One region of the Brenneria goodwinii genome, then DNA from elsewhere that is predicted to be linked to it. Evidence: predicted binding sites of a transcription regulator. Region 1 holds the regulator's gene; the other holds the start of a gene.

Region 1 (15,259 bases):
GGATGATAAACGGGAGCGCCGGTCTCAATGGGCTGGCGCTTTTTTATTCCTGGATTTTTATTCTGTCGTGTTGATAAATAAAGTTATTTTTCAATATTCCGCTGTTTTTTTGCTTAAGTTTTTTTCATCCGGCTATTATTTTTGTGCGAATATTACCTGTCGCCGCTGAATATATGTTCGATGGTATAATAAAACATGGTAGGGCTATTATTTTTTCAACCGTATCCCTTCATTGATGATGTGTTCACTTGCTTCCCTAACTAAATTAAAATCACGTCAGCGGTGTTGGCTAACTGAACGGATACCGTCGATAATATTACTGTTTACCGGAGTTGAAAGGCTAAATGTTCGGTGTAATAACCGTGGTTATAAGTGCGGAAATTATCCCGCTAATGAATATTACGCCAGAAATATTTCATTAGCATCCATACTCCTCGATTGATTATTATCTTTTATATATTTTTTTATTTTTACGTTAATAATGGCGTTGAATTATCATTTAATAAATGACAGTTAAAACAATTAATTATGTTTATTTTTTTACTTTATGGCTACTTTTTTATTGATTAATTAATAATGTAAATCATTTGATTGTTCTCGTAAAAATAAATGAGATGTAAACTGTTTTGTAGTGGGATTATTTCAATGCGTAAAGATGATTTTGTGACATTTATCACTAGCAACTGACTCGTAATCGAGATCATTATCTTGATTGAACTCTTATGCCGGGTGATCGTTTTAAATAAAAAATTTGTGATAAAGGTTTATTCAATCAGGACGATAGTCACCGTTGTTAATATTTTTGGAGGTGGCGATGTTTAAGAAAGTAAAAATAAGCCTGGGGCTGACTATAATTATAGGGTTGTTCAGCCTTTCACTTATCGGCGTCAGCGCTTTTAGTATCAATGCGCTGACAAAAAGTAAAGGTGCTTTGTATACCATAGACAGAATTGAAGGGGATCAGCTCAATCAACTCCATGCGTTATATGCTGATTTATTAAGTAACCGAATTGTGCTTTATAATTTGGCCATGGCCAAAGAAGAGGGGCGAAGCTCCGATGTTATGTCGGCGAAAGCGGAGAGTTACTTAAATTCAGCGAATAAAAATATGGAGACGCTGCACGGTATTGTCCCGGTGACGGAACAAGGACGGCAGCTGCGTCTTAACATTGAGAAGGCCTACGATACTTATATAAAAGAGGGCATCACGCCCGCCAGGCAGGCGCTGGATTCAGGTAACTTAGATCTTTTTTACCAGATGATAACCACAACGGTCTCAAAAAAGGGCGAAGAGCTGCAGAACAGTATTGACGAATTTTCTACTTTTGCGAGCGCGTTGGGCGACCAGGAAATCGAACATTCCGCTGCCTCCTATAAAATCAACGTGGGGGTGGTGATCGTCGCCATTGTTTTAACTATTGTGTTGATTGTGCTATCAAAAATGTTGGTTGGCGCGATTATCTTCTCGCCCATCAATGAGGCTAAGCATGTTTTCAGCCTGATTGCCAAAGGCGACCTGTCGCTTGATATCCCGCGTCAGCCCAAAACGGAAATGGGGGGATTATTGACCTCGCTGGAAGATATGAAACAGTCACTGAAAGTCATTGTTTCCGATGTTAGAGAATCTTCCGAGGTTATTTCCGTCGGCACGCGTCAGATTGCCGCCGGCAACCAGGATTTATCATCACGAACGGAAGAGCAGGCGTCGTCGATTGAGCAAACGGCCGCCAGTATGGAAGAACTGACTTCATCGGTGAAACAGAATACCGAAAATACCCGGCAGGTCACCGGAATGACGGAAAATATGGCCGGGTTGGCGCAAAAGAATGGCGACAACATCACCAATATTGTTAAGCGGATGAATGATATTTCCGAAAGCTCGGCGCAGATCTCCAGCATTATCGGCGTGATCGATTCCATTGCTTTCCAAACCAATATCCTGGCGCTGAATGCCGCGGTTGAAGCGGCCAGAGCCGGCGAGGCCGGAAAAGGCTTTGCGGTGGTGGCTTCCGAGGTGCGTAATCTGGCGCAACGTAGCGCCAGATCAGCTAAAGAGATCAAAGAGTTAATTGAAGATACCAGTAGTAGAATACATCAAGGGTTCACGCTGGCGACGACATCCGGGAATGACATGGAAACGCTGTTGGCCGAAGTAAATAAAGTGAAGGAATTGGTTTCCGCCATTTCATTAGCTTCGGAAGAGCAGAGTCAGGGGATCGAACAGGTCAACATTGCGGTAACGCAGTTGGAGCAGGTCGCACAGCAAAATGCCGCGTTGGTGGAAGAAGCCTCATCCGCCACCGGTTCGCTGGCCGAACAGGCTGATTTGTTAGAAGCGTCAATGCGCGTATTCACCTTATCGGGAAGGAATAACGATGCCGATGCCGCCACCGACGGTATCCTTATCGGCAAAGGGTGAGCGTCGGTCAGGGGTGAATGACGGCGAGTCAGCACATGCGATTCAATGCTGACGTTAAGCCGCGCCGGGTGTCTACCGTTTTCCGGCGCGGCTATGCAATAGCGATGATGGTTCTGTTGATTGAAAAGGTTAATTTTATGAAAAGTCACCCTTTAAAGGCGGAGACTGTTACAGAATCGATTGAGGAAGGGCTATTGGCAGCCGCCGTCAACGGTAGTGACAGCGCCATACTTATTGCCCGTTATGTTGACGGTCAGCGGCGAACCGCTTTCGTGAACGCCGGTTTTACACAGCTTTTCGGTTATAGCCAGCAGGAGGCGTCAGGTCATGACCCAGGAACGCTTATCCGGTGTGAAACCGAGTTTGGCTGTCAGCCGGATAAGGATGAGGTCCGGGAGGCTCATCATCGCTATCGTGTTGAAACCCGGGTTTATCATAAATCCGGCTATCCGTTATGGTGCTCTATTGCACTCAATCATTTTTATGATGAGCGCAATAATATTATGTATGCCATCAGCGTCTTTACCGAAATTACCGCCACCAAAATGTATGAGGTGTTGCAATTTCCGGTGTTGGAAGCGCTCGCCCGTGACAGACCGTTGGAAGAAGTGATGGAACGGCTCTGCCTGGAGATAGAAAGTATCGCTCCTGAGGTGATATGCAGCGTGTCGCGCGTGGATGAGCATGGCTGTCTGCGGCCGCTGGCGTCACCGCGATTGCCCGCTTCTTACAGTCAGGCGTTGGACGGCATTCCCATCGGGCCGAAGTCTGGTTCCAGCGGCACCGCAGCCTGGCTAGGCGTGCCTGTGATGGTGCGTGATATTGCCCACAATCCGCTATGGGAAGAGTGTTGCGATCTGGTGTTGCCTTTAGGATTGGCCGCCTGTTGGTCCAGCCCCATTTTTTCAAGCCAGAATAAGGTCATCGGCACGCTTGCGTTCTATTTTCGGCAGGAGCGCGGGCCCAGTAAATTTCATCAGAACCTGGTTACGCTCAGTACCGGGCTTTGCGCATTGGCGATAGAACGGTATGAGTCCAGTGAAAAGATCAGGCTGTTGGCTTTTTTTGATCCTTTAACCGGCTTGCCGAATCGTAATTTGTTCCGCGCCAGCGCGGATAATGCCGTTATTAACGCCGCCCGTAGGGGAAACACGTTAGCCGTGCTGATGATCAGTCTCGATCGTTTCAAGCAGGTTAGCGGCTCTTTGGGCGCGGCGGCCGGCGATAAGTTGCTCTGCCATATTGCGGAGTGCCTGCGCCAGCAATGCGGCGCGGCCGATCTCGTCGGCAAACTTTCTGTTGACGAGTTTGCCATGCTGTTGAACATTGACGATGTTCGGGATGTCACGGCAAAGGCCGAACGATTGCTGTCGATGTTGTCAAAAACGGTTCCTATCGATGGGGTCATGGTGACCCCCTCCGTCACCATAGGCATCAATTTATACCCTGATAACAGCCATGATATGGGGGCGTTGATTCAGGGGGCGGATATCGCCTTGCACCAGGCGAAGTATCACCTGCGTGGGCGTTTGGGCTTTTTTAACAAAGAGATGAATGAGATCGCTAAAAGGCGTTTGACGCTGGAAAGCGCGTTGAGGAAAGCTCTGGAAGACTTTTCCCTGCAGCTCTACTATCAGCCGCAGATTAGCCTGAAGAATGGCGAGATCCATGGCGTTGAAGCTCTTTCCCGCTGGTTCCACCCGGAGTTCGGCGAAATTTCCCCTATTCGATTCATTCCACTGGCGGAGGAGTGCGGGCTGATGGACAAGCTGGGGGAATGGGTCCTTCAGGAGGCTTGCCGGCAACTCGCCGACTGGCACCGGCGCGGCGTGAATGTACCGACGGTATCGATTAATCTGTCGCCCACCAATTTCCACAATCCTGAACTGCCGGCGCTGATTTCCCGCATATTGTCGCAGTTGTCGTTACCGCCAGACAATCTGACCATCGAAATTACCGAAGAGGTGATTCTGGATGGCAATGCCGATACCATGAATATCCTGAATAAGGTGCGCGAGCTGGGGGTCAAGTTATCGATGGATGATTTCGGCACCGGCTTCGCCAGCTTAAGCTATCTGAACCGTATTAATTTTGATGAAGTGAAACTCGACCAGAGTTTCGTTCATGACATTGAATGTCATCATAAAAATCGCGTGCTGACCGATGCCGTTACCCATATCGGCGATAAACTTGATTTATGCATCGTGGCGGAAGGCGTGGAAAATGAAACGCAGCGTGAAATATTGGCGCAACAAGGTTATGAGCTGGCTCAGGGTTTTTTATTCTCCCGGCCGTTGCCTCCTGCGCAATTGGAAGCCTGGAGCCGCCACTACGGGCTGACTAAGCGGTGAGTCTGGCGGCGAATTTCTCTTCTGGGCCGCCGGCAATGGCGCAGCGTTGGTGCCCGCACGCTGACCGCGTGGCCCCATTTCTGGGGCTTGCTTTTTATCCTATTATTTTATTCGCCGGCTTCCGCCAGCTCACGCAGATACTGAAAAATCTGGCGCATGGACTTTGGCGGTTTATTGGCCGCCTTTTCCTTCTGCGCGTTACGTATCAGCGAGCGTAACTGCTGGCGATCCGCATGAGGATAGCGCGCCAGAACGTCGGGAATGGCATCGTCCCCCTCGGCCATCAGACGATCGCGCAACTGTTCCAGCTTGTGGAAAAGCACCACCTGCTGATTATGGCGGTTTCTCAGTTTATCCAACGCGGTCTGAATGGGTTCCGGATCGCGGGCGCGCAGCATTTTGCCGATCAACTGTAACTGGCGGCGGCGTCCCTCTTTCTTGATGCGCTGCGCCAGTTCGATCGCCGCGCGCAGATCGTCATCCAGCGGAATTCGCTCCAGCGCGTTTTTACCCAACTCAACCAGTTCCGCGCCGAGATCTTTCAGCGCTTCGGCATCACGTTTTATCTCGCTCTTACTGACCCAGATAATTTCATCATCATCGTCGTCTTCATTATTGTCCGGGACTTCATCAAGCCAGTCTTCGGGTTTCTTGTTCATGGTTGGATCCTTAAAAAATTTCCAGGAGAAAAAAACGCCGGAGCGTTAGCCCGCCAGGGGGGGAAGACCGGACGCCTTCCATCAATTTTTAACGCCGCCGCGGCGGCTCTCAGAGCGACGGACAAGGCGCCCGTCATAAAAAGAAGCCGATCCTAACAGGTTTGGGCTTTGTGCGAAATTGTCTAAAGATCCTGTTAGACTTAGAGGCACTATGCTACACCCTTTTATACCCTTCATCTTTCACGTTGCAGGTATATATTGGTTTCGGTTTTCTCATTCATTATGGCAGGACGATGACAATAATCATTCAGGTTGCACAACAGCGTAAAGCGCTGGAACAGGCGGTTGCTCAGGCTCTGGAACTGGCGCGAGCGGGTTCCGATGCGGCGGAAGTCGCGGTGTCAAAAACGACAGGGATTGGCGTTAGCACCCGCTATGGTGAAGTTGAAAACGTTGAATTTAACAGCGATGGCGCGCTGGGTATTACGGTGTATCACCAACAGCGTAAGGGCAACGCATCGTCCACCGATTTGAGTCCGGATGCGATAGCCCGTACCGTGCAGGCCGCGTTGGATATTGCCCGCTACACCTCCGTCGATCCGTACGCCGGCCCGGCGGATAAAGAGCTGCTGGCGTTTGACGCGCCGGATCTGGATCTGTTCCATCCGTCAGAATTGGATGCGGAACGGGGGATTGAACTGGCGGCCCGCGCGGAACAGGCCGCGCTGCAGGCGGATAAGCGCATCACCAATACCGAAGGCGGCAGCTTTAACAGCCATTATGGCATCAAGGTTTTTGGCAATAGCCACGGTATGCTGCAAAGTTATTGTTCCAGCCGCCACTCCATGTCCAGTTGCGTGATCGCGGAAGTGAATGGGGATATGGAGCGCGACTATGCCTACACCATCGCTCGCTCGTTGGATGAATTACGCACTCCGGAATGGGTCGGCGAAGAGTGCGCGCGCCGTACGCTGTCGCGCCTGTCTCCGCGTAAGCTGCCGACCATGCAGGCTCCCGTTTTGTTTTCCGCCGAAGTGGCGACCGGGTTGTTCGGCCATCTGGTCGGGGCGATTAGCGGCGGCAGCGTATACCGTAAATCAACCTTCCTGCTGGATAAGCTGGGTCAGCAAATTCTGCCTGAGTGGCTGACGATTGAAGAGCTGCCGCATCTGCGCAAAGGGCTGGCCTCTACGCCGTTTGACAGCGAAGGGGTGCGTACCAGCCAGCGTGAAATTGTGAAGGACGGCGTGCTGCAAACCTGGCTGCTGACCAGCTACGCGGCCCGTAAGCTGGGGATGAAGAGCACGGGTCATGCCGGCGGTATTCATAACTGGCGTATCGCCGGGCAGGGGTTGGATTTCAACGGGTTGCTGAAACAGATGGGGAAAGGATTGCTGGTTACCGAGCTGATGGGCCAGGGCGTCAGCGGCGTGACCGGGGACTATTCCCGCGGAGCTTCCGGGTTTTGGGTCGAAAATGGCGAAATTCAGTATCCGGTCAGTGAGATTACCATCGCGGGCAACCTGAAAGAGATGCTGCGCAATATCGTGACCGTAGGGAACGACATCGAAACACGCAGCAATATTCAATGTGGGTCGGTGTTATTGCCTGAAATGAAGATTGCGGGAGAGTGATTCCGTACCGCTCATTACGGGGCCGGATGATGCGGCGCGTTATTCTTCGTTGAATCCGGCTTCGAATAGTTCAATAACGGCGGCCAGCGCCTGAACCTCATCCGGGCCGCTGGCTTCCACTTCGATAACCCGGCCTTTGGCCGAATCCAGCATCAGCATGGCAATCACGCTGCTGGCTTCCGCCTCAGTGCCGCTGTCATTGCGCAATATCACCTCGGCATTAAAACTTTGCACCAGTTCAAACAGCTGCATGGCGGGACGGGCGTGCATACCCAGCTTGTTTTTTATTTCAACAAATTGCCTGACGGTCATGATTACTTGCGTTTTTCCAGTGTGCGATGGCGGGACTGTACATTTTTACCGCGCGAACGGAAATAATCAGCCAGCTGTTCCGCGACATAAACGGAACGGTGTTTCCCGCCGGTACAGCCAATCGCCACCGTCAGGTAGCTGCGGTTATTGGTTTCCAGCATGGGCAGCCACAGTTCCAGATAGCTGCGGGTCTGATAGATAAAATTATGTACTTCGGTATGCCGGTCGAGGAAGGCGGCTACGGGTTTATCCAAACCGGTCATCGGACGTAATTTCGGATCCCAGTGGGGGTTAGGCAGGAAGCGGACATCAAACACATAATCGGCATCGATCGGGATGCCATGCTTATAGCCGAAGGATTCAAAAACCATCGTCAGTTCACGTTCCCGTTTGCCGAGCAGGCGGGTACGCAGCATCTCCGCCAGCTCATGTACCGACATCTCCGAGGTGTCGATGATCAGATCGGCGCGCGATCGCAGCGGTTCCAGCAGATCGTTTTCTTCATCAATGGCGCTTTCCAGCGATAAATTCTTGCTGGACAGCGGGTGCAGACGGCGGGTATCGCTGTAACGGCGGATCAGCGTATTGCGATCGGCATCCAGAAACAGCAGCTGTGGCGAGAAACTTTGCGGCAGTTGCGCCATGGCGTGCTCAAATATTTCCGGCGATTCCGGCATGTTGCGCACATCAATGCTGACCGCCGCAGAGATGTTCCGCGCAGCCAGCGTATTAGCCAATTCCGGCAGCAAAACCACAGGAAGGTTATCTACGCAGTAGAATCCCATATCTTCCAGCGCACGCAGGGCGACGGATTTCCCTGAGCCTGAGCGACCACTGACGATCATCAGCACCATCTGACGACTCCCCCTTGGCAACGTGATGGCGAACTAGCGCTGCCCTTGTTTTCGAGAATACGATAGCTTTCGATAATACAACGGTTTTTGATAATACAATGGTTTTTGATAATACAATGGTTTTTGATAATACATTGGTTTTCGATAATACAATGAACGACCATACCCGTCATACTGCAAGTTGCATGTGCGTTGGTTTTGTTATTCGCTCCATCCCCGCGTCGCCGCCTTCCTGTCACTCGAATGATTTAGGATATAACAGGCTTATTACAGACGATGCGGCCATTGACCATCGGCATTCACCTCTGATTTAACCGGCTTCCGTCATAATCTGATACAGCTCTTCATCACTTTGCGCGGCGCGCAAACGGCGGCAAACGGTTTTATCGGCCAATCGTTTGGCGGCAAGCGAAAGCGTATGTAAATGGGTTTTACATTGTTCTGCGGGAACCAGCAAGGCAAAAAGTAAATCAACGGGTTGATTATCAATGGCATCGAATGCGACAGGTTGTTCCAACTGGATAAATACCCCGACTGCTCCCAGTACATCCTCCCCTTCAAGTTTGCCATGAGGGATGGCGATGCCATTTCCGATACCGGTGCTGCCCATGCGTTCACGAATGAGCAAGGCGTCAAAGATAATCTGCGTGGGCAGATTCAGCTGTTTGGCGGCCAGCTCGCTAATGATTTCCAATGCCCGTTTTTTGCTTTGGCAATGGACGGCGCTTTGGGTGCACTCGGGACGTAACACTGTGCTGAGTTGCAATATGGGATCGTTGTTCATTTTATATTCACCTGACGGTGCGTTCACTCCGTATGAGCCTGGCCCATAAAACCTATGGACCAGGTCTGATCTCTGGTTAAACGGCCAGAGAGGAAAATCAGTGTTGTTTGAGCTTGTCTTTATGCTTGTTCAACTGCCGGGCCAGTTTATCGATTAAGAGATCGATGGCCGCGTACATATCTTCCGCTTCTGATGTGGCATGCAGCTCTCCGCCATTAACGTGGAGCGTGGCGTCGGCGATCTTTTGCACTTTCTCCACTTTAAGTATCACATTGACCTGGTTAATGCGGTCGAAAAATTGCTCCAACTTGGCGAATTTGGTATTCACGAAATCGCGTAGAGGCTCGGTAATTTCGATATGGTGTCCGGTAATGTTGAGCTGCATAGCGTCTTCCTTCTAGTTGAGATCAAACCAATTGTTTACGCTGGTTCGATGGTGGGATAGATAAAGACTCTCGATATTTCGCAACGGTACGCCGCGCCACGATAATGCCTTGCTCGGAGAGCAGCGTGGTGAGCTTACTGTCGCTTAACGGTTTGGCGGGGTTCTCCGCAGCGATTAACTTCTTGACCAGCGCCCGGATCGCCGTTGAGGAGGCTTCCCCCCCATTATCGGTATTCACATGGCTGGAGAAGAAGTATTTTAGTTCAAAAATGCCGCGCGGACTGTGCAGGAACTTCTGCGTCGTCACACGGGAAATCGTGGATTCATGCATATCGACGACCTGGGCGATATCCGCCAGAACCATCGGCTTCATGAATTCTTCGCCCTGATCAAAGAATTCCTGCTGCTGTTCGACGATGCAGCGGGTGACCTTGAGCAGCGTATCATTACGGCTTTCCAGACTTTTGATTAACCAGCGGGCTTCCTGTAAGTGGCTGCGGATAAACTGGCCGTCGCTGTCGCTGCGCACGCTGTTGCCTAGCGCGGCATACTGCTGATTAATCTGTAACCGGGGGATGCTGTCGGTATTCAGTTCCACCACCCAGCGGCCATGAATTTTCCGCACCAGAACATCCGGAATAACATATTCCGACTCACCGGTGTTGATTGACTGACCCGGACGGGGATCGAGGGACTGAATCAGCGCCAATGCTTCTTTTAGCACCTCTTCTTTCAGCCGGGTGGCGCGGATCAGACTGCGGAAATCATGATTTGCCAGCAGGTCGAGGTACTCGCTGACGATCAGTCGCGCCTCCGCGAGACGAGGCGTATCGTCGGCGAATTGGGAGAGCTGAACCAACAGACAGTCACGCAGATCGCGGGCCGCAACGCCAACGGGATCAAAACGCTGAACGCGTTTCAGCACCGCTTCGACTTCATCCAGCGTAACGCTTTCATCGCCGATGCTGTCGAGAATGTCTTCCAGCGGCACGGTGAGATAACCCGTGGTGTCTACGGCATCGACGATGGATGTCGCGATGGCGGCATCGGTATCGGAAAAGGGCGTCAGTTCGACCTGCCACATCAGGTAATCCTGCAGGGTTTGGGTGGTTTCCCCCTGGTAGATCGGTAATTCTTCATCGCGATAATCGGTGCCGGTGCCGGATGGCGTGCCTGCGGAATAGATCTCATCCCAGGTTGCGTCAAGCGGTAACTCTTCCGGCATATCTTTTTGTTCAAGCGCTTCGCCGGTATCCAGTGAATCGCTGTCTGTGGTCTCAAATGACTCGATTTCTTCGTGATTGTCCGTCTGCTCAAGTAACGGATTGCTTTCCAGCGCCAGTTGAATCTCTTGTTGCAGTTCAAGCGTGGACAGTTGCAACAGACGGATTGCCTGCTGTAGCTGTGGAGTCATGGCCAGTTGCTGGCTAAGCCTGAGTTGCAAACCTTGCTTCATAAGTTGCGCTAACTTCCTTTATATTCCCTGTATCTTTCCGGTTGCAGCGCTGCCGGTTTCCCTTGCTGAACCCAGACTGAAATCCTGAGAAATCATTCGGTTACCGCTTTGCTGCGCCCTGAAATCTATTGGGGCTAAAATATGCAATAAAAACCTACCCTATCAGAGTCTAAAGCCTTCGCCCAGATAGACGCGTTTTACCTGCTCGTCGGCCAGTATCTCCGTCGGTGAGCCGTGAGCGATTAAATGCCCCTGACTAACGATATAGGCGCGCTCACAGACATCCAGCGTTTCGCGGACGTTATGATCGGTTATCAACACGCCCAGTCCGCTGTCACGCAGATGCTCAATTATTTTTTTTATATCAATCACCGAAATGGGGTCAACACCGGCAAAAGGTTCATCCAGCAGGATAAATTTAGGATTCGCCGCCAGTGCGCGGGCGATTTCCACCCGGCGTCTTTCCCCACCGGAGAGCGATTGTCCCAGACTATCGCGCAAATGAATAATATGGAATTCTTCCATCAGTTCATTCGCCCGATCTTCCTGCTGCTCAGAGGTTAGATCCTTGCGGATCTGCAATATCGCCATCAGGTTGTCGTACACGCTTAACCGGCGAAAGATCGAGGCTTCCTGCGGTAGGTAGCCGATACCTCTAAGCGCGCGATCGTGGAGCGGAAGCAGACTGATATCTTCGTCATCGATCACGATCCGCCCTGCGTCACGCTGGACAATGCCCACAACCATATAAAACGTCGTGGTTTTCCCGGCGCCGTTCGGGCCCAACAGACCGACGATTTCGCCGGAGTTAACGGTCAGGCTGACATCTTCCACGACCTTACGGCCTTTATACGCCTTAGCCAGGTTTTCTGCGATTAATGTTGCCATAAGTTATTCAGTGACTCGTGGTTTCGAGGGTTGAGAATTGGAGGTTTGTCCCTGATTCTCTTTTTGCTGAAGTTGAGAAGGAACCAATACCGTGGTAACGCGTTTGCCTTTGTCGCTGAACGCTTCCATTTGCTGCTGCTTCACCAAATAAGTGATGCGGTCGCCTTTGACGTTGCTATCCAACTGTTCCAGATAGGCGTCGCCGGTCAGCACCAGAAAATCATTAGCCAGTTCGTAACGGATTTTTTGGGCGCGCCCTTTCACCGGCTTGCCGTTGTCCTGCATTTGGTAAAATGTGACCGGATTGCCGTATCCTTCCACTACTTCGCGGCCTTGCTCGCCCTGTGGGCGGGTGACCACCACTTTATCGGCCTTTACCTCGATTGTTCCCTGCTTGACCACCACGTTACCGGTAAAGGTCACGGTGTTGCTCTGCATATCCAGAGACTGCTGTGCTGAATCAATGTGAATGGGCTGATTGCTATCCCCGGTCACGGCGAAGATCGGAACGCTAACGGCTAACAGCGAGCTGGCGAGCAGGGTGTTACGCAGCGAATTATTTATTGTTTTGAATTTCATAGGAGGTTTTTACCTTTTCGATCAACTCGGCTGTTTTCTCACGCAGATTACCACGCATTTTCATCCCGTTAGAGGTGAAACTGGCGCCATACAGGGTAACCTCGTCGTCGGAAGAGACATCCTGAGTCACCAGATTGACCTGGGCGTTGTCGGTTTTAATCCGCTCCAACTGTGAATCATTCGTCAGACTGTTGACCTCAACGTGGCCATACAGATAGAGCATTTTTTCTTTGGTTAGTTTGGCGCGATCGGCGCGCACCGACCAGGTGGCCGTTCCCTGGTCGTTAAACAGCGTGGCGACGGGCGTCGTGAACCAACTGAGCTGCTCGTCGTCGAAATACTCCGCTTTGTCTGCAATCAGCCGATAGGTTAGTTTCCCGTCCGGGCTGTAAACCAGCGTCGTGGTTTTTTCGCTGGTATAGACCGGCGCCACATTGCCTGGGTTATCCGGCGCCGACTCCGTATCCTGATCGGTTAAATTCCAGCCGATCAACACGAGTACCAGCAGTGCCAGCAAGGCTGTCAGCCAACGCTTTGTTTTACTCATATCGACAACCCTTTGGCATCTTCCAGCTTACCTTGTGAGAGCAGAATTAAATCGCAAAGTTCACGCACCGCGCCACGCCCGCCGGCGATACGCGTAACATAGTCCGCCCGCGGCAGCAGCATCGGATGCGCGTCCGCAACGGCAACGCTCAGCCCCACTTGCGACATTACCGGCCAGTCGATCAGATCGTCGCCGATATAGGCCGTCTGGCTGGCCTTCACCGACAGTTTATCCAACAGATCGTTGAAGGCCAAAATCTTGTCCGATTGTCCCTGATAAAGATGCGTGATCCCCAATGTTTTACAACGATCGACCAGCATATTGGCCGATCGGCCGGTAATGATGGCAACCTCGATCCCGGATGTCAGCAAACAACGGATGCCGTAACCGTCCCGGACGTTGAATGCTTTCAGCTCTTCGCCCTGATTGCCCATGTAAATCAAGCCATCAGACAGCACGCCGTCGACATCGCAAATCAACAAACGAACTTCACGGGCTTTATCCAGTACCTGACGATCGACAGGTCCATAGCAGGTAGCGGTTTGTGCCCCGGTTTCACTCATTCAGGTTTATCCTTGCTTCTTTCACTCTACAGTATGGGATCACACGACGCCGGCACGCAGCATATCGTGCATGTGAACGATACCGAGCAGCCGGCTGTTCTCCGCGACCAGCAACGATGTAATGTGGCGGGATTGCATCAGATTCAGGGCATCCACCGCCAGCGTTTGCGGCGTAACGCGAATGCCGCCCGCGGTCATAACATCAGCAATACGGGCGCTGTTCAAGTCAATATTCATGTCGAATATTCTGCGCAGGTCGCCGTCGGTGAAGATCCCCTGGATATTCATCTCCGCGTCGCAGATTACCGTCATCCCCAGATTTTTGCGCGTAATTTCCAGCAGCGCGTCACGCAGAGAGGCGTCAAGGGGAACGTGCGGGATTTCATCGCCGGAGTGCATTATATCGCTGACGCGCAGCAGCAGTTTGCGACCCAGTGCGCCGCCGGGGTGGGATAAGGCAAAATCTTCGGCGGTGAAACCGCGCGCCTGTAATAGCGCCACCGCCATGGCGTCGCCCATCACCAGCGTCGCCGTCGTGCTGCTGGTGGGCGCCAGCCCAAGCGGGCAGGCTTCCTGCGGAACGTGAACGCATAGATGGATGTCGGCGGCTTTTCCCATCGTGCTTTCAGGGTTGCCCGTCATGCAGATCAGGAAAATTTTCTGGCGTTTCAATACCGGGATCAGCGATAAAATTTCATTGGATTCGCCGGAGTTGGAAATGGCTATCACAATATCGTGCGGCGTGACCATTCCCAGATCGCCGTGGCTGGCTTCACCCGGATGGACGAAAAACGCCGGGGTGCCGGTGCTGGCGAAGGTGGCGGCCATTTTGCAACCGACATGGCCGGATTTCCCCATGCCCATCACCACCACTTTCCCCTGGCAGTAGAATATCTTTTCACAGGCCTGGGTGAAGTTGCCGTCGATGTATTGGTCGAGTTGCGCCAGCCCGTCGCGTTCAATGTTCAGTACCTGTTTACCTGCTTGCTGAAAATCAAAACCGGGTTGTAGTTCAAAATGTGACATACCTGGATAATCCTGCTTGTTTTGATGTTCTGGTTAGGGAAAAAAGAACAACGCCGAAAGGTAAGCGATGAAAGCACATAATAAAAGTGCGCCGGCGCCTTGTCCGATGCAGCGTTTTTTGCTGAGGCAAAGCGCGGTCAGCAGCGCGCTGGCCCCCAGCATGACCCAGTAATCGCGCTGGAATGCCAGTGGGTTGAGCGCTCCCGGAGAAAGCAGCGCCGGTACGCCCAGAACGATCGCGATATTAAAAATATTCGAGCCAATCAGATTGCCCAGCGCAATATCATCTTCTTTTTTCAGCGTGCCAACAATCGCCGTCGCCAATTCCGGCAGGCTGGTGCCGATCGCCAGAACGGTCAGGCCGATGGTCAATTCGCTGATGTGAAAATGGCGGGCTATCACGGTGGCGTTATCGATCACCATGCGAGCGGCCATCGGCAGAATAATCAGGCCGAGGATCAGCCATAAGATGGCGACCGTCTGATTGCTGTCTTCCTGCGGCAATTCCGCCAACTGTTCCTGCGCCAGGGCATCGGAGCCATCCTGCTGGGCCAGACGCGTCATTCTGAACATCAGCAGCATAAACAGTCCGGCGGCGATCAACAGTAACACGCCGTCCGTGCGGCTCAGGTAACTATCATGCAGCAGAAAGCCGCATAAAACGGTGACCAACAGCATAAGCGGAAATTCGCGGCGCAGCAGTTCGGAATGAACCGTTAAAGGGCGGATCAACGCGGCGCTGCCGAGGATTAACAGAATATTCGCAATATTTGAGCCCAAAACGTTACCCACGGCCATATCG
Region 2 (15,259 bases), 920 kb from region 1:
GGCGCCCGTGGTTTACGCTCGATTGTAGAAGCGGCGTTGTTGGACACGATGTACGATCTGCCATCACTGGAAAGTGTTGATAAGGTGGTGATTGATGAGTCCGTTATCGCTGGCCAGTCTGAACCTTTGCTGATCTATGGTAAACACGAAGCTCAGCAGGCATCTGGCGAATAGTTAACCAAAAAAACGCAGTGAAAGACAAAAATGGGGGATTTTATCCCCCATTCGCTTTTACGCGCATTCTGACCGTTGAATGTAAGATATTTATCCCCATATACTCAATTACCTATTTGGTGAAACCCGTGAAGATCGTGTTTCACGAGATTCCCTTAACCTGGCGGAAACGAAACTAAGAGAGAGCTCTATGAACCCTGAGCGTTCCGAACGCATAGAAATCCCCGTATTGCCGTTGCGCGATGTGGTGGTTTATCCGCACATGGTGATTCCGTTGTTTGTTGGTCGGGAAAAGTCAATTCGGTGCCTTGAAGCTGCAATGGATCACGATAAAAAGATCATGCTGGTGGCACAGAAAGAGGCTTCAACGGATGAGCCAAGTATTAACGATCTTTTCTCGGTAGGGACGGTAGCCTCAATTCTTCAAATGCTGAAACTGCCGGACGGCACGGTTAAAGTGCTGGTTGAAGGGTTGCAGCGTGCGCGCATTACGACGCTGTCTGACAGCGGTGAACATTTCACCGCGCAGGCAGAATATCTTGATTCCCCGGCGATTGATGAGCGTGAGCAGGAAGTGTTGATGCGCACGGCGATCAATCAGTTTGAGGGATATATCAAGCTGAATAAAAAGATCCCGCCGGAAGTGCTGACATCACTGAACAGTATTGATGATGCCGCACGTCTGGCCGACACCATCGCTGCGCATATGCCGCTGAAATTGGCGGATAAGCAGTCGGTACTTGAAATGTCCGATATCACGGAACGTTTGGAGTATCTGATGGCGATGATGGAGTCCGAAATCGACCTGTTGCAGGTTGAAAAGCGGATTCGCAGTCGCGTTAAAAAACAGATGGAGAAGAGCCAGCGCGAGTATTATCTGAACGAGCAAATGAAGGCCATTCAGAAAGAGCTCGGTGAAATGGATGATGCGCCGGACGAACATGAAGCGCTGAAGCGCAAGATTGAAGCGGCGAAGATGCCGAAAGAAGCGCGCGAGAAAACCGAAGCTGAACTGCAGAAGCTGAAGATGATGTCTCCGATGTCTGCTGAAGCGACTGTCGTACGCGGCTACATCGACTGGATGGTGCAGGTTCCCTGGAATGCCCGCAGCAAAGTGAAGAAAGATTTGCGCAAGGCGCAGGAAATGCTGGATACCGACCATTATGGCCTTGAACGCGTCAAAGAGCGCATTCTGGAATACCTGGCGGTTCAGAGTCGCGTCAGCAAGATCAAAGGACCGATCCTGTGCCTGGTCGGGCCTCCGGGGGTGGGTAAAACCTCTCTGGGGCAGTCTATCGCCAAGGCAACCGGGCGTCAGTATGTTCGTATGGCGTTGGGCGGGGTGCGTGATGAAGCGGAAATTCGCGGTCACCGCCGCACCTATATCGGTTCCATGCCGGGTAAACTGATCCAGAAGATGGCGAAAGTCGGGGTGAAAAACCCGCTGTTCCTGTTGGATGAGATCGACAAAATGTCTTCCGACATGCGTGGCGATCCCGCCTCTGCATTGCTGGAAGTGCTGGATCCGGAACAGAACGTGGCGTTTAACGACCACTATCTGGAAGTGGATTACGATCTGTCGGATGTGATGTTTGTTGCTACGTCTAACTCAATGAACATCCCCGCGCCGTTGCTCGATCGTATGGAAGTGATCCGTCTTTCCGGCTATACCGAAGACGAGAAGCTAAACATTGCCAAACAGCACCTTCTGCCGAAGCAGATTGAACGCAATGCGTTGAAAAAAGGTGAACTCTCGGTTGAGGATAGCGCGATTGTCGGCATTATCCGCTACTACACGCGAGAAGCCGGGGTGCGTAGTCTGGAACGTGAAATTTCCAAGCTATGCCGGAAGGCGGTGAAGACGCTGTTGATGGACAAATCGGTCAAGCATATTCAGATCACGGGCGATAACCTCAAGGATTTCCTTGGCGTACAGCGCTTCGACTATGGCCGGGCGGATGATGAAAACCGTGTCGGCCAGGTAACTGGGCTGGCGTGGACGGAAGTGGGCGGCGATCTGCTGACCATTGAAACCGCCTGTGTCCCTGGCAAAGGCAAGCTGACTTACACCGGGTCATTGGGCGAGGTCATGCAGGAGTCGATCCAGGCCGCGCTTACCGTCGTGCGGGCCAGAGCCGAGAAACTGGGTATTAATGCGGATTTCTATGAAAAACGCGATATCCACGTGCACGTCCCCGAAGGTGCGACGCCCAAAGATGGGCCAAGCGCCGGGATCGCGATGTGCACCGCGCTGGTGTCCTGTCTGACGGGGAATCCTGTTCGTGCCGACGTTGCGATGACGGGAGAAATCACCTTGCGTGGTTTGGTGCTGCCGATCGGCGGCCTGAAAGAGAAACTGCTGGCCGCTCACCGTGGCGGCATCAAAACGGTATTGATCCCGGATGATAACAAGCGTGATCTTGAAGACATTCCACAAAACGTGATTGCCGACCTGGATATCCATCCGGTGAAGCGAATCGAGGAAGTATTGTCGCTGGCATTGCAGAATGCGCCTTACGGTATGCAGGTTGTTACCTCTACGGCCAAGGCTAAATAGTGACATATCGCAAAAACCCTTGAGAAAATCAGAGCTGGTAAGTGAAATCGTGCTTGCCAGCTTTTTTTTGTGCCGCTAAGTTAGAGCACTGTTGGTTTTAGCTGTAACTTGCTAAGGTCTGACAGGATTGATATAAATTTGGTGTCGTGTTTTGGGAATTTCAGCGCGACCATAGAATTCCAAAGGGGATGAGAGAGTGAACAAGTCACAATTGATCGATAAAATTGCTGCAGATGCTGACATTTCCAAAGCAGCGGCAGGGCGTGCGTTAGATGCGATTATTGGTTCCGTAACCGAGTCTCTGAAAGACGGGGATGATGTTGCTCTGGTTGGTTTTGGTACTTTCTCTGTGCGTGAACGCGCAGCTCGTACCGGCCGTAACCCGCAAACAGGTAAAGAAATCAGTATTCCCGCAGCAAGAGTGCCTGGCTTCCGTGCCGGTAAATCCTTGAAAGACGCCGTTAACTGATTATTGCGTCACAGGTTTGGCATGCAATACGTTGTGTTGCCAAACATTACCTGACGCAGAGATATTGGTAGGGTAAAATGCGAGGCGCATCATTTTTATGATGTGCCTTTTATTATGGCTTTGATGAGCGTTTTTGCCCGTTGCCCATTTGGACGTCGCAAGCGGCGTTGAAAATCGCTCCCGGCGGTTTTTTATGTCGGGCTATCTTTGCCCGTTCGGCCTTACGGACCATTACTGTGCAACGTTAAAGAACATTCCTGATGTTTTTTAACGGGTAATTCAGGTTACTATTGTCAGACAAAGATTACACGCGTCCTGGACTTGTTGGCGGATGATGGATGGTTTTGCCAGAGCCGGGCGTGTTATTCATTCTACAGCGGAGTGTTGTCACATTATGATGGACAATTTACGCGCGGCCGCTAATAACGTCGTGCTCAAAATTATTCTTGCCTTGATCATTGCATCGTTCGTTTTAACCGGTGTCGGCGATTATCTTATCGGTGGTTCTGGGAACTACGCCGCGAAGGTGAATGGGCAGGAGATTTCCAGTGCTCAACTTGAGCAGGCCGTACAGAACGAACGTAACCGTCAGCAGAGCGCATTGGGTGAAAACTTCTCCCTTCTGGCGGGTAATGAGGGCTATATGCAGCAGCTGCGCAGGCAGGCTCTCTCTCAGCTGATTGATGAAGTTCTGCTGGACCAATATGCCGATAAGTTGGGATTGAACATCAGTGATGAACAAATAAAACAGGCGATCTTTGAGGTTCCGGCGTTTCAGACCAACAATCGCTTTGATAATGATAAATACCTGGCTCAGGTTCGCCGTCTCGGCTTAACGCCTGATAGGTACGCCGAACTGCTGCGTAAGCAATTGACCTCTCAGCAGCTCATTCGCGGGCTTGGCGATACGGCGTTTATTCTGCCGCAGGAAATCGACAATCTGGTTAAGTTTGCCGCTCAGGATCGGATTATCCGTTCGGCGACCATTGATATTGATGCCATCGCAAAGACTCAAACCGCTTCTGATGAAGAAATCCAAAGCTATTACGATCAGAATAAAAGCCATTTCATTGCGCCAGAGGCGTTCAAAGTCAGCTATATCACGCTGGATGCCGTGAGTCTGATGGATAAAATCGTGGTCGACGACGCAGCTATCGCCGATTTCTATGAAAAAAATAAGAATGACTATACACAACCTGAGCGCAAGAAATTCAGCGTTATCCAGGTAAAAACCGACGCTGATGCGCAGTCTGTGCTTGATGCCCTCAAACAAGGGGCCGATTTTGCCGCGCTGGCGAAAGAAAAATCGACAGATTTAATCTCTCGCCGCAATGGCGGCGATTTGGGGTGGATGGATGATAACTCTACCGTCGATGAACTTAAGCAGGCTAATCTGACGGAAAAAGGGCAGGTCTCTTCGGCAATCAAATCCTCCGTAGGGTATTTGATTGCCCGTCTTGATGATATCCAGCCGCCGCAGGTTAAACCGCTGAGCGAAGTTCGCGATGAGATTGCGGCCAAAGTTAAGCACGAAAAAGCGCTTGATGAGTATTTTGCTTTGCAGCAGAAAGTCAGCGAGGCCGCCAGTAACGATAACGAGTCTTTAGCCTCCGCTGAAGAAGCGGCCGGGGTGAAAGCAACGCAAACCGACTGGTTTACCCGTGAGCAGGTTCCCGCCGCCTTGAATTTCCAGCCTGTTACTCAGGCGATTTTTGATGGCGCATTGCTTGGTGAGAACGGTAGTCAGGGAAGTAATTCCGATGTCATTAATGTTGATGGCGATCGCGCTTTCGTCATACGCATCACCGAACACAAAGCGGAAAGTACGCGCCCGTTGGATCAGGTGCGTGAACAGGTGGCCCAGACAGTTAAGCGTCAGAAAGCCGACCAACAAGCTCGGGTAGATGCTGAAAAAATTCTGGCTGAGTTGAAACAGGGTAAGGATGAAGCGCTAAAAGCGGCGAATCTGAGCTTTGGCAAGCCAAAAACCCTGTCTTCCCTTTCGCAAGGGGATGTCATGGCCGAAGCTATTTTCGCTCTACCGCATCCAGCCAACGATAAGCCGTCTTATGGCATTACGCAGGATCAGTCCGGTAATGTGGTGTTGGTGGCGCTTGATAGCGTGACCCCGCATCAATTGAACGACCAGCAGAAAGAGCAGTTCGCCGGTCAGATACAGCAAAGCACGATGGGATCGCTATTCGATGCCTTGCTGATCAGCTTGCGTAGCGAAGCCAAAATTAAACTGGGCGCAGCGGCTCAGGAGCAGCAATAAGCCCCGCATAAATTTGCAAACTGTTGCAATAACAAAAGGCCGCTTTCGCGGCCTTTTCCACATTCAGGCAAAGCTATTTGCGATGCAATGGGCGCTGCGGCAAGGTAGCCATGCTGTCAAACACATGGAGGAAACAGCATGAAAAAGTCAGGAATAAAGGCTCTTTGTCTGATTGTTGGAATGAGTTTGTCTGGGTTGCCATTATTGGTTCAGGCGGCGCCGAAGACTGAAAGCGCCGGAAGCGCGATGAAGTCTGACCCCGCCGCTCAAAAGACGGAAAAGGTATTGCTTCCCGCCGCCGATGAAGATGAAGTAAGCATTAACACCGGAACAGCGGAAGATCTGGCACAGATAATGAGTGGCGTCGGCCTTAAAAAGGCAGAGGCGATCGTTAATTATCGTGAGCAAAATGGCCCTTTTACGCAGATAGAACAATTGCAGGAAGTTCCGGGGATCGGCGCTGCGTTGGTTGAGCGCAATCTGTCGCGTTTAAAACTGTGATGGGTTTCGCAACCGGCAGGATTGATTGCCGGTTGCGAACCGTCCCATGGCGGCCAACCAGGGAAAGCGACAGGAGCGGCGTGAGTAATTAAACCGTATGACAGGCAAGGATGTGGCGGGTATTGTCTCTTGCCTGGTTTTTATTACCGGCCGTTATTGCAGGCCGGTTTTTTGCTTCAATGTCGCCATCACCGCGGCCGGGTCGCGCTGATACTCCTGCAATCCGTTAGCCCGCAGATGACAGGCGGCACAATGACCGCATCCATCGCCTTTAATGCCGTTATAGCAGGTTAACGTGTGATAGCGGACGGTATCCAACTGCTGATAGTAGTCCGCCAGCGCCCAGGTTTCCGCTTTATTGAGCCACATGAGCGGCGTGACAAAGCGAATGTCGCGCGCCATGCCCAGTACGATGGCTTGATTCAACGCTTTGACGAACTCATCGCGACAATCGGGATAACCGGAAAAATCAGTTTCGCATACGCCGGTGATAACGGTTTCAGCGCCAACCTGATAGGCATAGATGGACGCCAGCGTCAGGAAAAGGATATTCCGGCCCGGGACAAAGGTACTGGGAAGTCCTTGTGTCTCACCATCATCATAGTCAGGAACGGGAATGTTTTCTCGCGTCAGGCTGCTGATGGCGAGTTCATTCAGTAAGCCGACATCCAGAACTTTATGCGCAGTAGCCCCGAGTTGCAGAGCGAGTTCTCTGGCTATATCGATTTCCGCCCGGTGACGTTGGCCGTAATCGAAGGTGATACAGTGAACTTCATCATAGTGTTTTAGAGCCTGAATCAGGCAGGTCGTGGAATCTTGTCCACCGCTAAAAACGACAACCGCGCGCTTCATTTTTCATTCACCTTGCTGCAAGTGGGGCCTCAACGCAGACAGCACGCGTCGAGGCATAAAACCGGTATGTTACCTGAAAAATAGCCGTCGTTCAGCGGCGCCCGTTATCTTGTTAGCCGCAGAGGTATCGGGCTTGCTTCAATTACGCAGCCCGTTCAGGCTGTAATGATAGCCTCGGCGTGAATTTTTTAGGAAAAAGTTGATTTTTTATCTTTGAATGGCGAGATTGAAGAAAATTTTCCTACGGAATAGCACCATGTTAGATAAAACAGATCGTACTTTGTTAAGCTTGCTGCAACAGGACTGCACGCTTTCACTACAAACGCTGGCTGAGTCGGTGAATCTGACGTCGACGCCCTGTTGGAAAAGGCTGAAGCGCTTGGAGGAAGACGGTTATATCCGGGCGCGGGTCGCGTTGCTGGATAATGAACGGTTGGGCCTTGGGCTGACGGCGTTTGTGTTGCTGAAAACCCAGCAACACAATAGCGTCTGGTACCAAACGTTTACCCGCGTTGTATCGGAAATGCCTGAAGTATTGTCTTTCTATCGGATGGCCGGAGAGTATGATTATCTGATGCAGGTACAGGTCGCTGATATGAAAAGCTATGATGATTTTTATAAGCGATTGGTGAATGGCATTCCCGGGCTGGTTGACGTGACATCCAGCTTCGCCATGGAGCGCATCAAGTACACAACGGCCTTGCCGTTATCGCTATAATTCACCGGTCATAAGCTTTCTGTATAATTATTTTACCGGGTTGATGCCCGCTCCTCTGGATATTGGAATCAAAACTGCGTGGGACTGTTTGCTCAACTAAGTTGGTACTTTCGCCGAGAATGGCGGCGCTATGTAGGCGCGGTGGTATTGTTGATCGTTATCGCCATCCTGCAATTATTGCCTCCCAAGCTGGTTGGGGTGGTGGTTGATGGCGTTACGCAACACAATATGACGACTATCGAGGTCATGCGGTGGATCGGCCTCATGCTGATTACTGCCGTGATGGTTTATCTGTTGCGGTGTGTCTGGCGTGTGTTGCTGTTTGGGGCGTCTTATCAGCTGGCGGTTGAGCTGCGTGAGGATTTTTACCGTCAACTCAGTCGGCAGCATCCCGCTTTTTATTTACGCCACCGTACCGGTGATTTGATGGCGCTTGCCACCAATGATGTTGACCGCGTGGTCTTCGCCGCCGGCGAAGGGGTACTGACGCTGGTTGATTCCATGGTAATGGGATGCGCGGTCCTGTTTATTATGTGTACCCAGATTAGCTGGCAACTGACGCTGCTGGCGCTGCTGCCGATGCCGATCATGGCGCTGATTATCAAACATTACGGTTCGCAATTACATCATCGTTTTAAATCGGCGCAGGCGGCGTTTTCCTCACTTAACGATCAGGCCCAGGAAAGTTTGACCAGCATTCGAATGATTAAATCGTTTGGGTTGGAAGACTATCAGTCCGCGCGCTTTGCTCAGGTTGCCGCGGATGCCGGCGCCAAAAACATGTATGTGGCGCGGGTCGATGCGCGGTTTAATCCCACCATTTATATCGCTATTGGGTTATCGCATCTGCTGGCCATCGGCGGCGGCAGTTGGATGGTGGTTCAAGGGTCGCTGACGTTGGGCCTATTGACCAGCTTTGTCATGTATCTCGGTCTGATGATATGGCCGATGCTGGCATTGGCATGGATGTTCAATATCGTTGAGCGCGGAAGTGCGGCATATAGTCGGATTCGCCAACTCCTGTCGGAAGAGCCTGTCGTTACGGACGGTACGCAATCCCTGCCCGATGGGCGCGGCACGCTGGATGTGAATATTCATGAGTTTCACTATCCGCACAGCTCTCGTTGTGTGCTGAATAAGATCGGCTTTACGCTGAAGCCAGGTCAGGCGCTGGGGTTATGCGGCCCGACGGGAGCGGGTAAAAGCACGCTGTTGGCGCTTATCCTACACCATTTTGATATTCAGTCGGGCGATATTCGCTACCACAACCTTTCTTTATCAGACATCCGTCTGGATGAATTGCGGCATCGTTTTGCCGTTGTGGGGCAAATGCCCTTTCTGTTTTCTGACACGGTTGCGAACAATATCTCTCTGGGACGGCCGGATGCAACCGCGCAGCAGATTGAGCGAGCGGCTCTCCTGGCGAGCGTACATGATGACATTATGCGGCTTCCTCAGGGATATGATACCGAAGTAGGGGAACGTGGCGTGATGCTGTCCGGCGGTCAGAAACAACGGATTGCCATTGCACGCGCCTTATTGCTGGAAGCTGAAATTCTGATTCTGGATGATGCATTATCCGCCGTTGACGGGCGAACGGAACATCAGATCTTACAGAATCTCAAACAATGGGGCGAGCAGCGGACATTGATTATCAGCGCCCACCGTCTTTCTGCTTTGACGGAAGCAAATGAAATTCTGGTATTGCAGCATGGGCAGGCGGTCCAACGGGGTAGCCATCGCCAGCTTGTTGCTCAATCCGGCTGGTATCGGGATATGTATCGCTATCAACAATTGGAAGCCGCGTTGGATGATGTGCCGCTGGTGGAAGGGGATGCCAATGAATAGCCCTAAACAGCTTTGGCCCACCTTAAAGCGGCTGCTGGCTTATGGTTCGCCGTGGCGCAGGCCATTGGCGCTGGCGATACTGATGCTATGGGTGGCCGCCGCCGCCGAGGTTTCCGGGCCGGTTCTGGTGAGCTATTTCATTGATAATCTGGTTGCTAAAGGCGAGTTTCCGCTCGCATTGGCCGCCGGATTGGCCAGCGCTTATCTTTTGTTGCAGATTTTGGCCGCGACGCTGCAATATTTCCAGGCGCTGCTATTTAATCGGATAGCGGTCGGGGTGGTGCAGCAATTGCGTATTGATGTTATGGATGCGGCGCTGCGTCAGCCTCTTAGCACTTTTGATACCCAGCCGGTAGGACAGCTGATATCCCGTGTAACGAATGACACGGAGGTTGTAAAGGATCTGTATGTGATGGTGGTGTCAACCGCACTACGCAGTGCCGCGCTGATTGGCACTATGCTGGTGGCGATGTTCAGCCTGAATTGGCGAATGGCGCTGGTGGCGTTGACCATCTTCCCGGCCGTATTAACCGTCATGCTGATTTATCAGCGTTACAGTACGCCGATTGTGCGTCGGGTACGCAGTTATCTGGCGGATATTAACGATGGCTTTAATGAAATTATCAACGGCATGGGCGTTATTCAGCAATTCCGCCAGCAGGCCCGGTTTGGGGCGCGGCTGAGCGATTACAGTTGGGAGCATTATAAAGCGCGCATGCAGACGTTGCGCCTTGATGGCTTCCTGCTGCGCCCGTTGCTTAGCCTGTTTTCCGCAATGGTATTGTGCGGGTTGTTGATGCAGTTTGGTTTCAGCGCCGTCGGCTCGGTCGGCGTTGGTGTTCTGTACGCGTTTATTAATTATCTTGGACGCCTGAATGAGCCGCTGATTGAACTGACGACTCAGCAGTCGATGTTGCAGCAGGCCGTGGTTGCCGGTGAACGAATCTTCGAGCTGATGGACGGCGCGAAGCAAGGCTATGGCGACGATGCGCGGGCGCTTTCCCACGGACGTGTCGAGATCGATGATGTTTCCTTCTCTTATGGCTCGGGCAAAAAGGTTTTGCAACATATCTCTCTGACTATTCCTGAGCGGGGATTTGTGGCGCTGGTAGGCCATACCGGCAGCGGTAAGAGTACATTGGCTAATCTGTTGATGGGGTATTATCTTCCCGATGAAGGCGAGATCCGTTTGGATGGCCGTCCGCTACAAACGTTATCGCATCAGGTATTACGCCATAATGTGGCAATGGTGCAGCAGGATCCCGTGGTGCTGGCTGAATCTATGTATATGAACATTACGCTGGGGCGTGATATCAGCGAAAACGAAGTATGGCGCGTGCTTGAGATTGTGCAGCTATCCGAGTTGGTGCGCTCGTTCCCTGATGGAATACATACCCTGATTGGGGAACAGGGGAACAACCTATCGACAGGGCAGAAACAGCTGTTGGCGATCGCCCGGGTATTGGTGCAAACACCCAAAATCCTGATATTGGATGAAGCGACGGCGAACATTGATTCCGGCACCGAGCAGGCGGTGCAAAAGGCGCTGAATATTATCCGGGCTCAGACAACGCTGATTGTGATTGCCCACCGCTTATCGACAATTGTTGATGCCGACTCAATTATGGTGCTCCATCATGGACAAGCCGTCGAACAGGGAACGCATGAGCAGTTGCTGCGCCAGCAGGGACGCTATTATCAGATGTATCAGTTGCAGCTGGCAGGAGAAGAACTGGCGGCTACCGTGACTCATGAGTCCGCTACCGTGTCGTAAATTGGCTGCACTTCCAAATACAGCCGCTAGAGGATGGCTATTGTTTGCTTCGCACCATCACTAAGCATATTCATTCTGTTTTTAGCCTCAATGCACTAAAATTACCCGCAATGCACTGACATGGTGCATTGCATGCTCCGCTTTATTGGCGTTTTCTTTTTCCGGCGGTATGTTTTCTACCGTTAACAGACCTTAACCGCGTTCTCCTGGCTGATATCTGCCAGATAAATCATTTATGGCACATCCTTTGCTTTATCATTGCGTGAAGATAATTCGAAATGATGGAAATCCGAGATAGCAGCGGGCGCAAGTCTGAACTTAACGGTTAGGGGGATGATGAATGAAACTGGTTACTGTGGTGATAAAACCATTCAAGCTGGAAGATGTGCGTGAAGCATTATCTTCCGTTGGCATTCAGGGACTAACGGTCACTGAAGTGAAAGGATTCGGGCGCCAGAAAGGACACGCTGAACTGTATCGCGGTGCAGAGTACAGCGTTAACTTTTTGCCAAAAGTGAAAATTGACATCGCAATAGCTGATGATCAGCTGGATGAAGTTATTGATGTAATTAGTAAAGCGGCCTATACCGGAAAAATTGGTGACGGCAAGATTTTTGTCGCTGAATTACAAAGGGTTATTCGTATTCGTACTGGCGAAACTGACGAAGCCGCACTCTAACGCCTGACTTAGATTTGTTAATAGGGATGGATGAAAATGAAAAAACTTGTCTCCTCATTGGGTCTTGGTGTGGCTGCTTTGCTCCCGTCCTGGGCTATGGCCGCGGCACCAACGATCGATAAAGCAGATAATGCCTTTATTATGATTTGTACCGCTTTGGTACTTTTTATGACCATACCTGGGATTGCATTGTTTTATGGTGGCTTGATTCGTTCTAAGAACGTACTTTCCATGCTGTCACAGGTTATTGTTTCTTTTGCGCTGGTTTGTATTTTATGGGTTGTGTATGGCTACAGCCTGGCCTTCAGTGAAGGCAACGCGTTCTTCGGCGGTTTTTCCAACTTTATGCTGAAGGGCATCTCCATTGATTCGATTACCGGTACGTTCTACCAGTACATCCACATCGCTTATCAAGCCTCATTCGCTTGCATCACCGTGGGGCTGATTGTGGGCGCCATTGCTGAACGTGTTCGTTTTTCTGCCGTGCTGATTTTCGTCGCAATATGGCTGACGTTCTCTTACCTGCCAATGACTCACATGGTCTGGGGCGGTGGTTACCTGGCTGCTGACGGCGCTCTGGATTTCGCCGGTGGTACGGTGGTGCATATTAACGCTGCCGTTGCTGGTTTGGTCGGCGCTTATCTGTTGGGCAAACGTGCCGGCTTCGGTAAAGAAGCGCTTAAACCGCACAATTTGCCGATGGTGTTTATTGGTACGGCGGTTCTGTATATCGGCTGGTTTGGCTTTAACGCCGGTTCCGCCGGGGCTGCTAACGAAATTGCCGGTCTGGCGTTCCTCAATACGGTGGTTGCTACTGCCGCAGCAATCCTGGCATGGGTTATCGGTGAGTGGATGGCTCGCGGTAAGCCTTCTTTGCTGGGCGCATGTTCGGGTTGTATCGCCGGTCTGGTGGCGATTACTCCAGCAGCGGGTACCGTTGGCGTCGGTGGCGGCCTGATTATTGGCGTCGCCGCGGGTATCGCCGGTCTGTGGGGCGTAACCGTACTGAAAAGATGGCTGCGCGTTGATGACCCGTGTGATGTGTTCGGCGTTCATGGCGTCTGTGGCATCGTCGGTTGTATCCTGACAGGCGTATTCACCTCCGCTTCTCTGGGCGGGGTAGGTTATGCCGAAGGCGTAACCATGGCTCATCAGGTTTGGGTTCAGTTGTTCAGTGTTATTGTCTGCTTCGTATGGACTGGCGTTGTTTCCTTTATCGCTTTCAAAGTGGCCGATATGGTCGTTGGCCTGCGTGTACCTGAAGAACAGGAACGCGAAGGTCTGGACGTCAACAGCCATGGCGAGAATGCTTACAACCAGTAAGTAATGTGAACAGCCATTAATAAGCAGGGCGTCGGATAATCTCCACGCCCTTTTTTTTTATTCTGCTCAGGGGACTATCCCAATCGTATTTTTAATGCTGGTGGTAGCGTATAACGCCCTCTTGTGCGCTGGATGCGACCAGTACGCCTTCTCTGGTATAAAATTGTCCGCGCACAAACCCTCTGGCACCTGAGGCAGAGGTGCTTTCCACGGAATATAACAACCAGTCATCCAAACGGAAATCACGATGGAACCACATCGAATGATCGATGGTGGCGACTTGCATACCTGGTTCCAGAAAGCCAATGCCGTGCGGTTGTAATGCGGTTAACAGAAAATTGCAGTCGGATGTGTAGCCAAGCAGATACTGATGAATCCTTTCATCATCGGGCAGTGGGCCGTTAGCACGACACCAGACATGTCGTACCGGCGCTTCCACTTTTCCTTTTAATGGGTTGTGAAACTTTACCGGGCGAAATTCAATGGGCCTGGGTCTGGTAAATTTTTCACGGAATTGTAGCGGCAGTAAATGCGCGAAACTTTGCGCGATCTCCTGCTCTGACTTGAGCGCTTCCGGGGGCGTAACGGCGGGCATTACATTCTGATGTTCAAATCCAGCCTCGTGGCTTTGAAACGATGCCATCATATAAAATATCGGTTTACCATTCTGAATGGCGTTGACCCGGCGAGCGCTGAAGCTATTGCCATCACGCAGGTTTTCCACATCATAAATAATGGGTTTCTGACTATCTCCGGGTAGCAGGAAGTAGCTGTGGAGCGAATGGATTTTACGGTCTGTTGGCACGGTCTGCTTGGCTGCCGACATAGCCTGACCCACTACTTGGCCGCCAAACACCCGGCGCAACCCTAAATCATCACTGTTTCCCCGAAATAATCCTTCCTCGATTTTTTCCAAATTGAGAAGATCGAGAAGGTTTTGTAGTGCCTGGCTCATGGTGTTGGCCTCATTGGTCGAAGGTTATTTAGATTAAGAGGGCTAACGGGTTGAATTTAGTAATTTAAATTATTTATCAGGGAAATATCAGAATTTTGCACTATCAATTATTCTATTTGGTGAACCATACTACTTATATCCTTCAACTTTAAAGTTGCTGGCATTGGTTTTCCGCTCTTTAGAATCTATCGTGATAAATGAACGCCGGTTTTTCTAATGCCGGCAGTCTGACAATAATAAAGGAGACTGACCGAAATGAAATTATGGCATATCTTTGGCAGTATCACGTTATCGATGGTTTTAACCGCCTGCGCTGACAGAAGTGATTATGGCACTTCTCCTGAAACTGGGGCGCCTGTGAGCGCCGCTTCAGCTCAACATCAAACACTATCAATGCCTGCTGTCACCGGGACGGTGAATATTCGTCAGCGTATTGCCTTACCGGCTGATGCGGTATTGACGGTTACGGTATCTGATGCCTCCGTGCCAGATGCGCCTTCAAAAGTGATCAGCCAGCGTGTGAGCCGCACTGAGGGGAAACAGGCTCCTTTCACCTTCGCGTTACCGTATAATCCGGCTGATATTCAACCTAATGCCCGTATTTTACTCAGCTCGGCCATCGCGATAAACCACAGGGTGGTGATGGTGACGGAAAATGTCGTACCGGTTATCACCAATGGCGTAAATAGCGCCGATCTGGTTATGGTTCCTGTCACGTCAGTGCCTTTGCCGGTGCAAGGACAAGGTCAAGGACAAAGCACTGAACCGTTGACGCCGCCAGCGCCAGCAAAAATGCTGCCATCATCTCAACCCGTTCAATCTGTTTGGTAACGATAGCTAAATCCGTGCGTGCCATGAGGTTATGGCGCGCATAGCCAACGGAACGTAGCGAGATCGATTTTTCCCTGCCGGTTAAAGATAACTCCCTCGGCCTGTAACGCTAATTTTTGGCGTTGGCGATCGTCGCCGATAAGCGATATCTCGCCTTTTCGGTTTATCACTCGGTGCCAGGGGAGTTTACTGTCTTTGGGTAAGCGCTTCAGTACGCCGCCAACTTGCCTGGAGGCTCGCGGCGAACCGGCCATCAGGGCGACATCGCCATAGGTGGCTATTTTCCCGTATGGGATCGCGGCC

What was found. The regulator sigma-54, encoded in region 1, starts transcription at its own class of promoters, with help from an activator protein. The targets are predictions, from matches to a motif close to GTTGGCACANNTTTCGCTNT.
Region 2: the regulator sigma-54 is predicted to act here: its motif matches at 11,403-11,422, upstream of glnK (P-II family nitrogen regulator).

The regions. Positions count from the first base shown of each region.
Region 1 is NZ_CP014137.1:3,841,691-3,856,949, reverse strand. Features, by position in the region: gene ACN28R_RS17130 (methyl-accepting chemotaxis protein) at 815-2,419, shown strand; gene ACN28R_RS17125 (bifunctional diguanylate cyclase/phosphodiesterase) at 2,557-4,770, shown strand; gene yjgA (ribosome biogenesis factor YjgA) at 4,878-5,429, opposite strand; gene pmbA (metalloprotease PmbA) at 5,723-7,063, shown strand; gene npr (PTS phosphocarrier protein NPr) at 7,103-7,375, opposite strand; gene rapZ (RNase adapter RapZ) at 7,378-8,229, opposite strand; gene ptsN (PTS IIA-like nitrogen regulatory protein PtsN) at 8,540-9,013, opposite strand; gene hpf (ribosome hibernation promoting factor) at 9,111-9,398, opposite strand; gene rpoN (RNA polymerase factor sigma-54) at 9,421-10,854, opposite strand; gene lptB (LPS export ABC transporter ATP-binding protein) at 11,017-11,742, opposite strand; gene lptA (lipopolysaccharide ABC transporter substrate-binding protein LptA) at 11,746-12,321, opposite strand; gene lptC (LPS export ABC transporter periplasmic protein LptC) at 12,299-12,868, opposite strand; gene kdsC (3-deoxy-manno-octulosonate-8-phosphatase KdsC) at 12,865-13,431, opposite strand; gene kdsD (arabinose-5-phosphate isomerase KdsD) at 13,471-14,457, opposite strand; gene ACN28R_RS17060 (calcium/sodium antiporter) at 14,491-15,259, opposite strand, start outside.
Region 2 is NZ_CP014137.1:2,919,905-2,935,163, reverse strand. Features, by position in the region: gene clpX (ATP-dependent protease ATP-binding subunit ClpX) at 1-174, shown strand, start outside; gene lon (endopeptidase La) at 365-2,731, shown strand; gene hupB (nucleoid-associated protein HU-beta) at 2,928-3,200, shown strand; gene ppiD (peptidylprolyl isomerase) at 3,595-5,475, shown strand; gene ACN28R_RS13110 (ComEA family DNA-binding protein) at 5,614-5,976, shown strand; gene queC (7-cyano-7-deazaguanine synthase QueC) at 6,130-6,828, opposite strand; gene ACN28R_RS13100 (Lrp/AsnC family transcriptional regulator) at 7,085-7,546, shown strand; gene ACN28R_RS13095 (SmdA family multidrug ABC transporter permease/ATP-binding protein) at 7,625-9,394, shown strand; gene ACN28R_RS13090 (SmdB family multidrug efflux ABC transporter permease/ATP-binding protein) at 9,387-11,168, shown strand; gene glnK (P-II family nitrogen regulator) at 11,509-11,847, shown strand; gene amtB (ammonium transporter AmtB) at 11,884-13,170, shown strand; gene tesB (acyl-CoA thioesterase II) at 13,262-14,125, opposite strand; gene ACN28R_RS13070 (YbaY family lipoprotein) at 14,381-14,956, shown strand; gene ACN28R_RS13065 (MGMT family protein) at 14,986-15,259, opposite strand, start outside.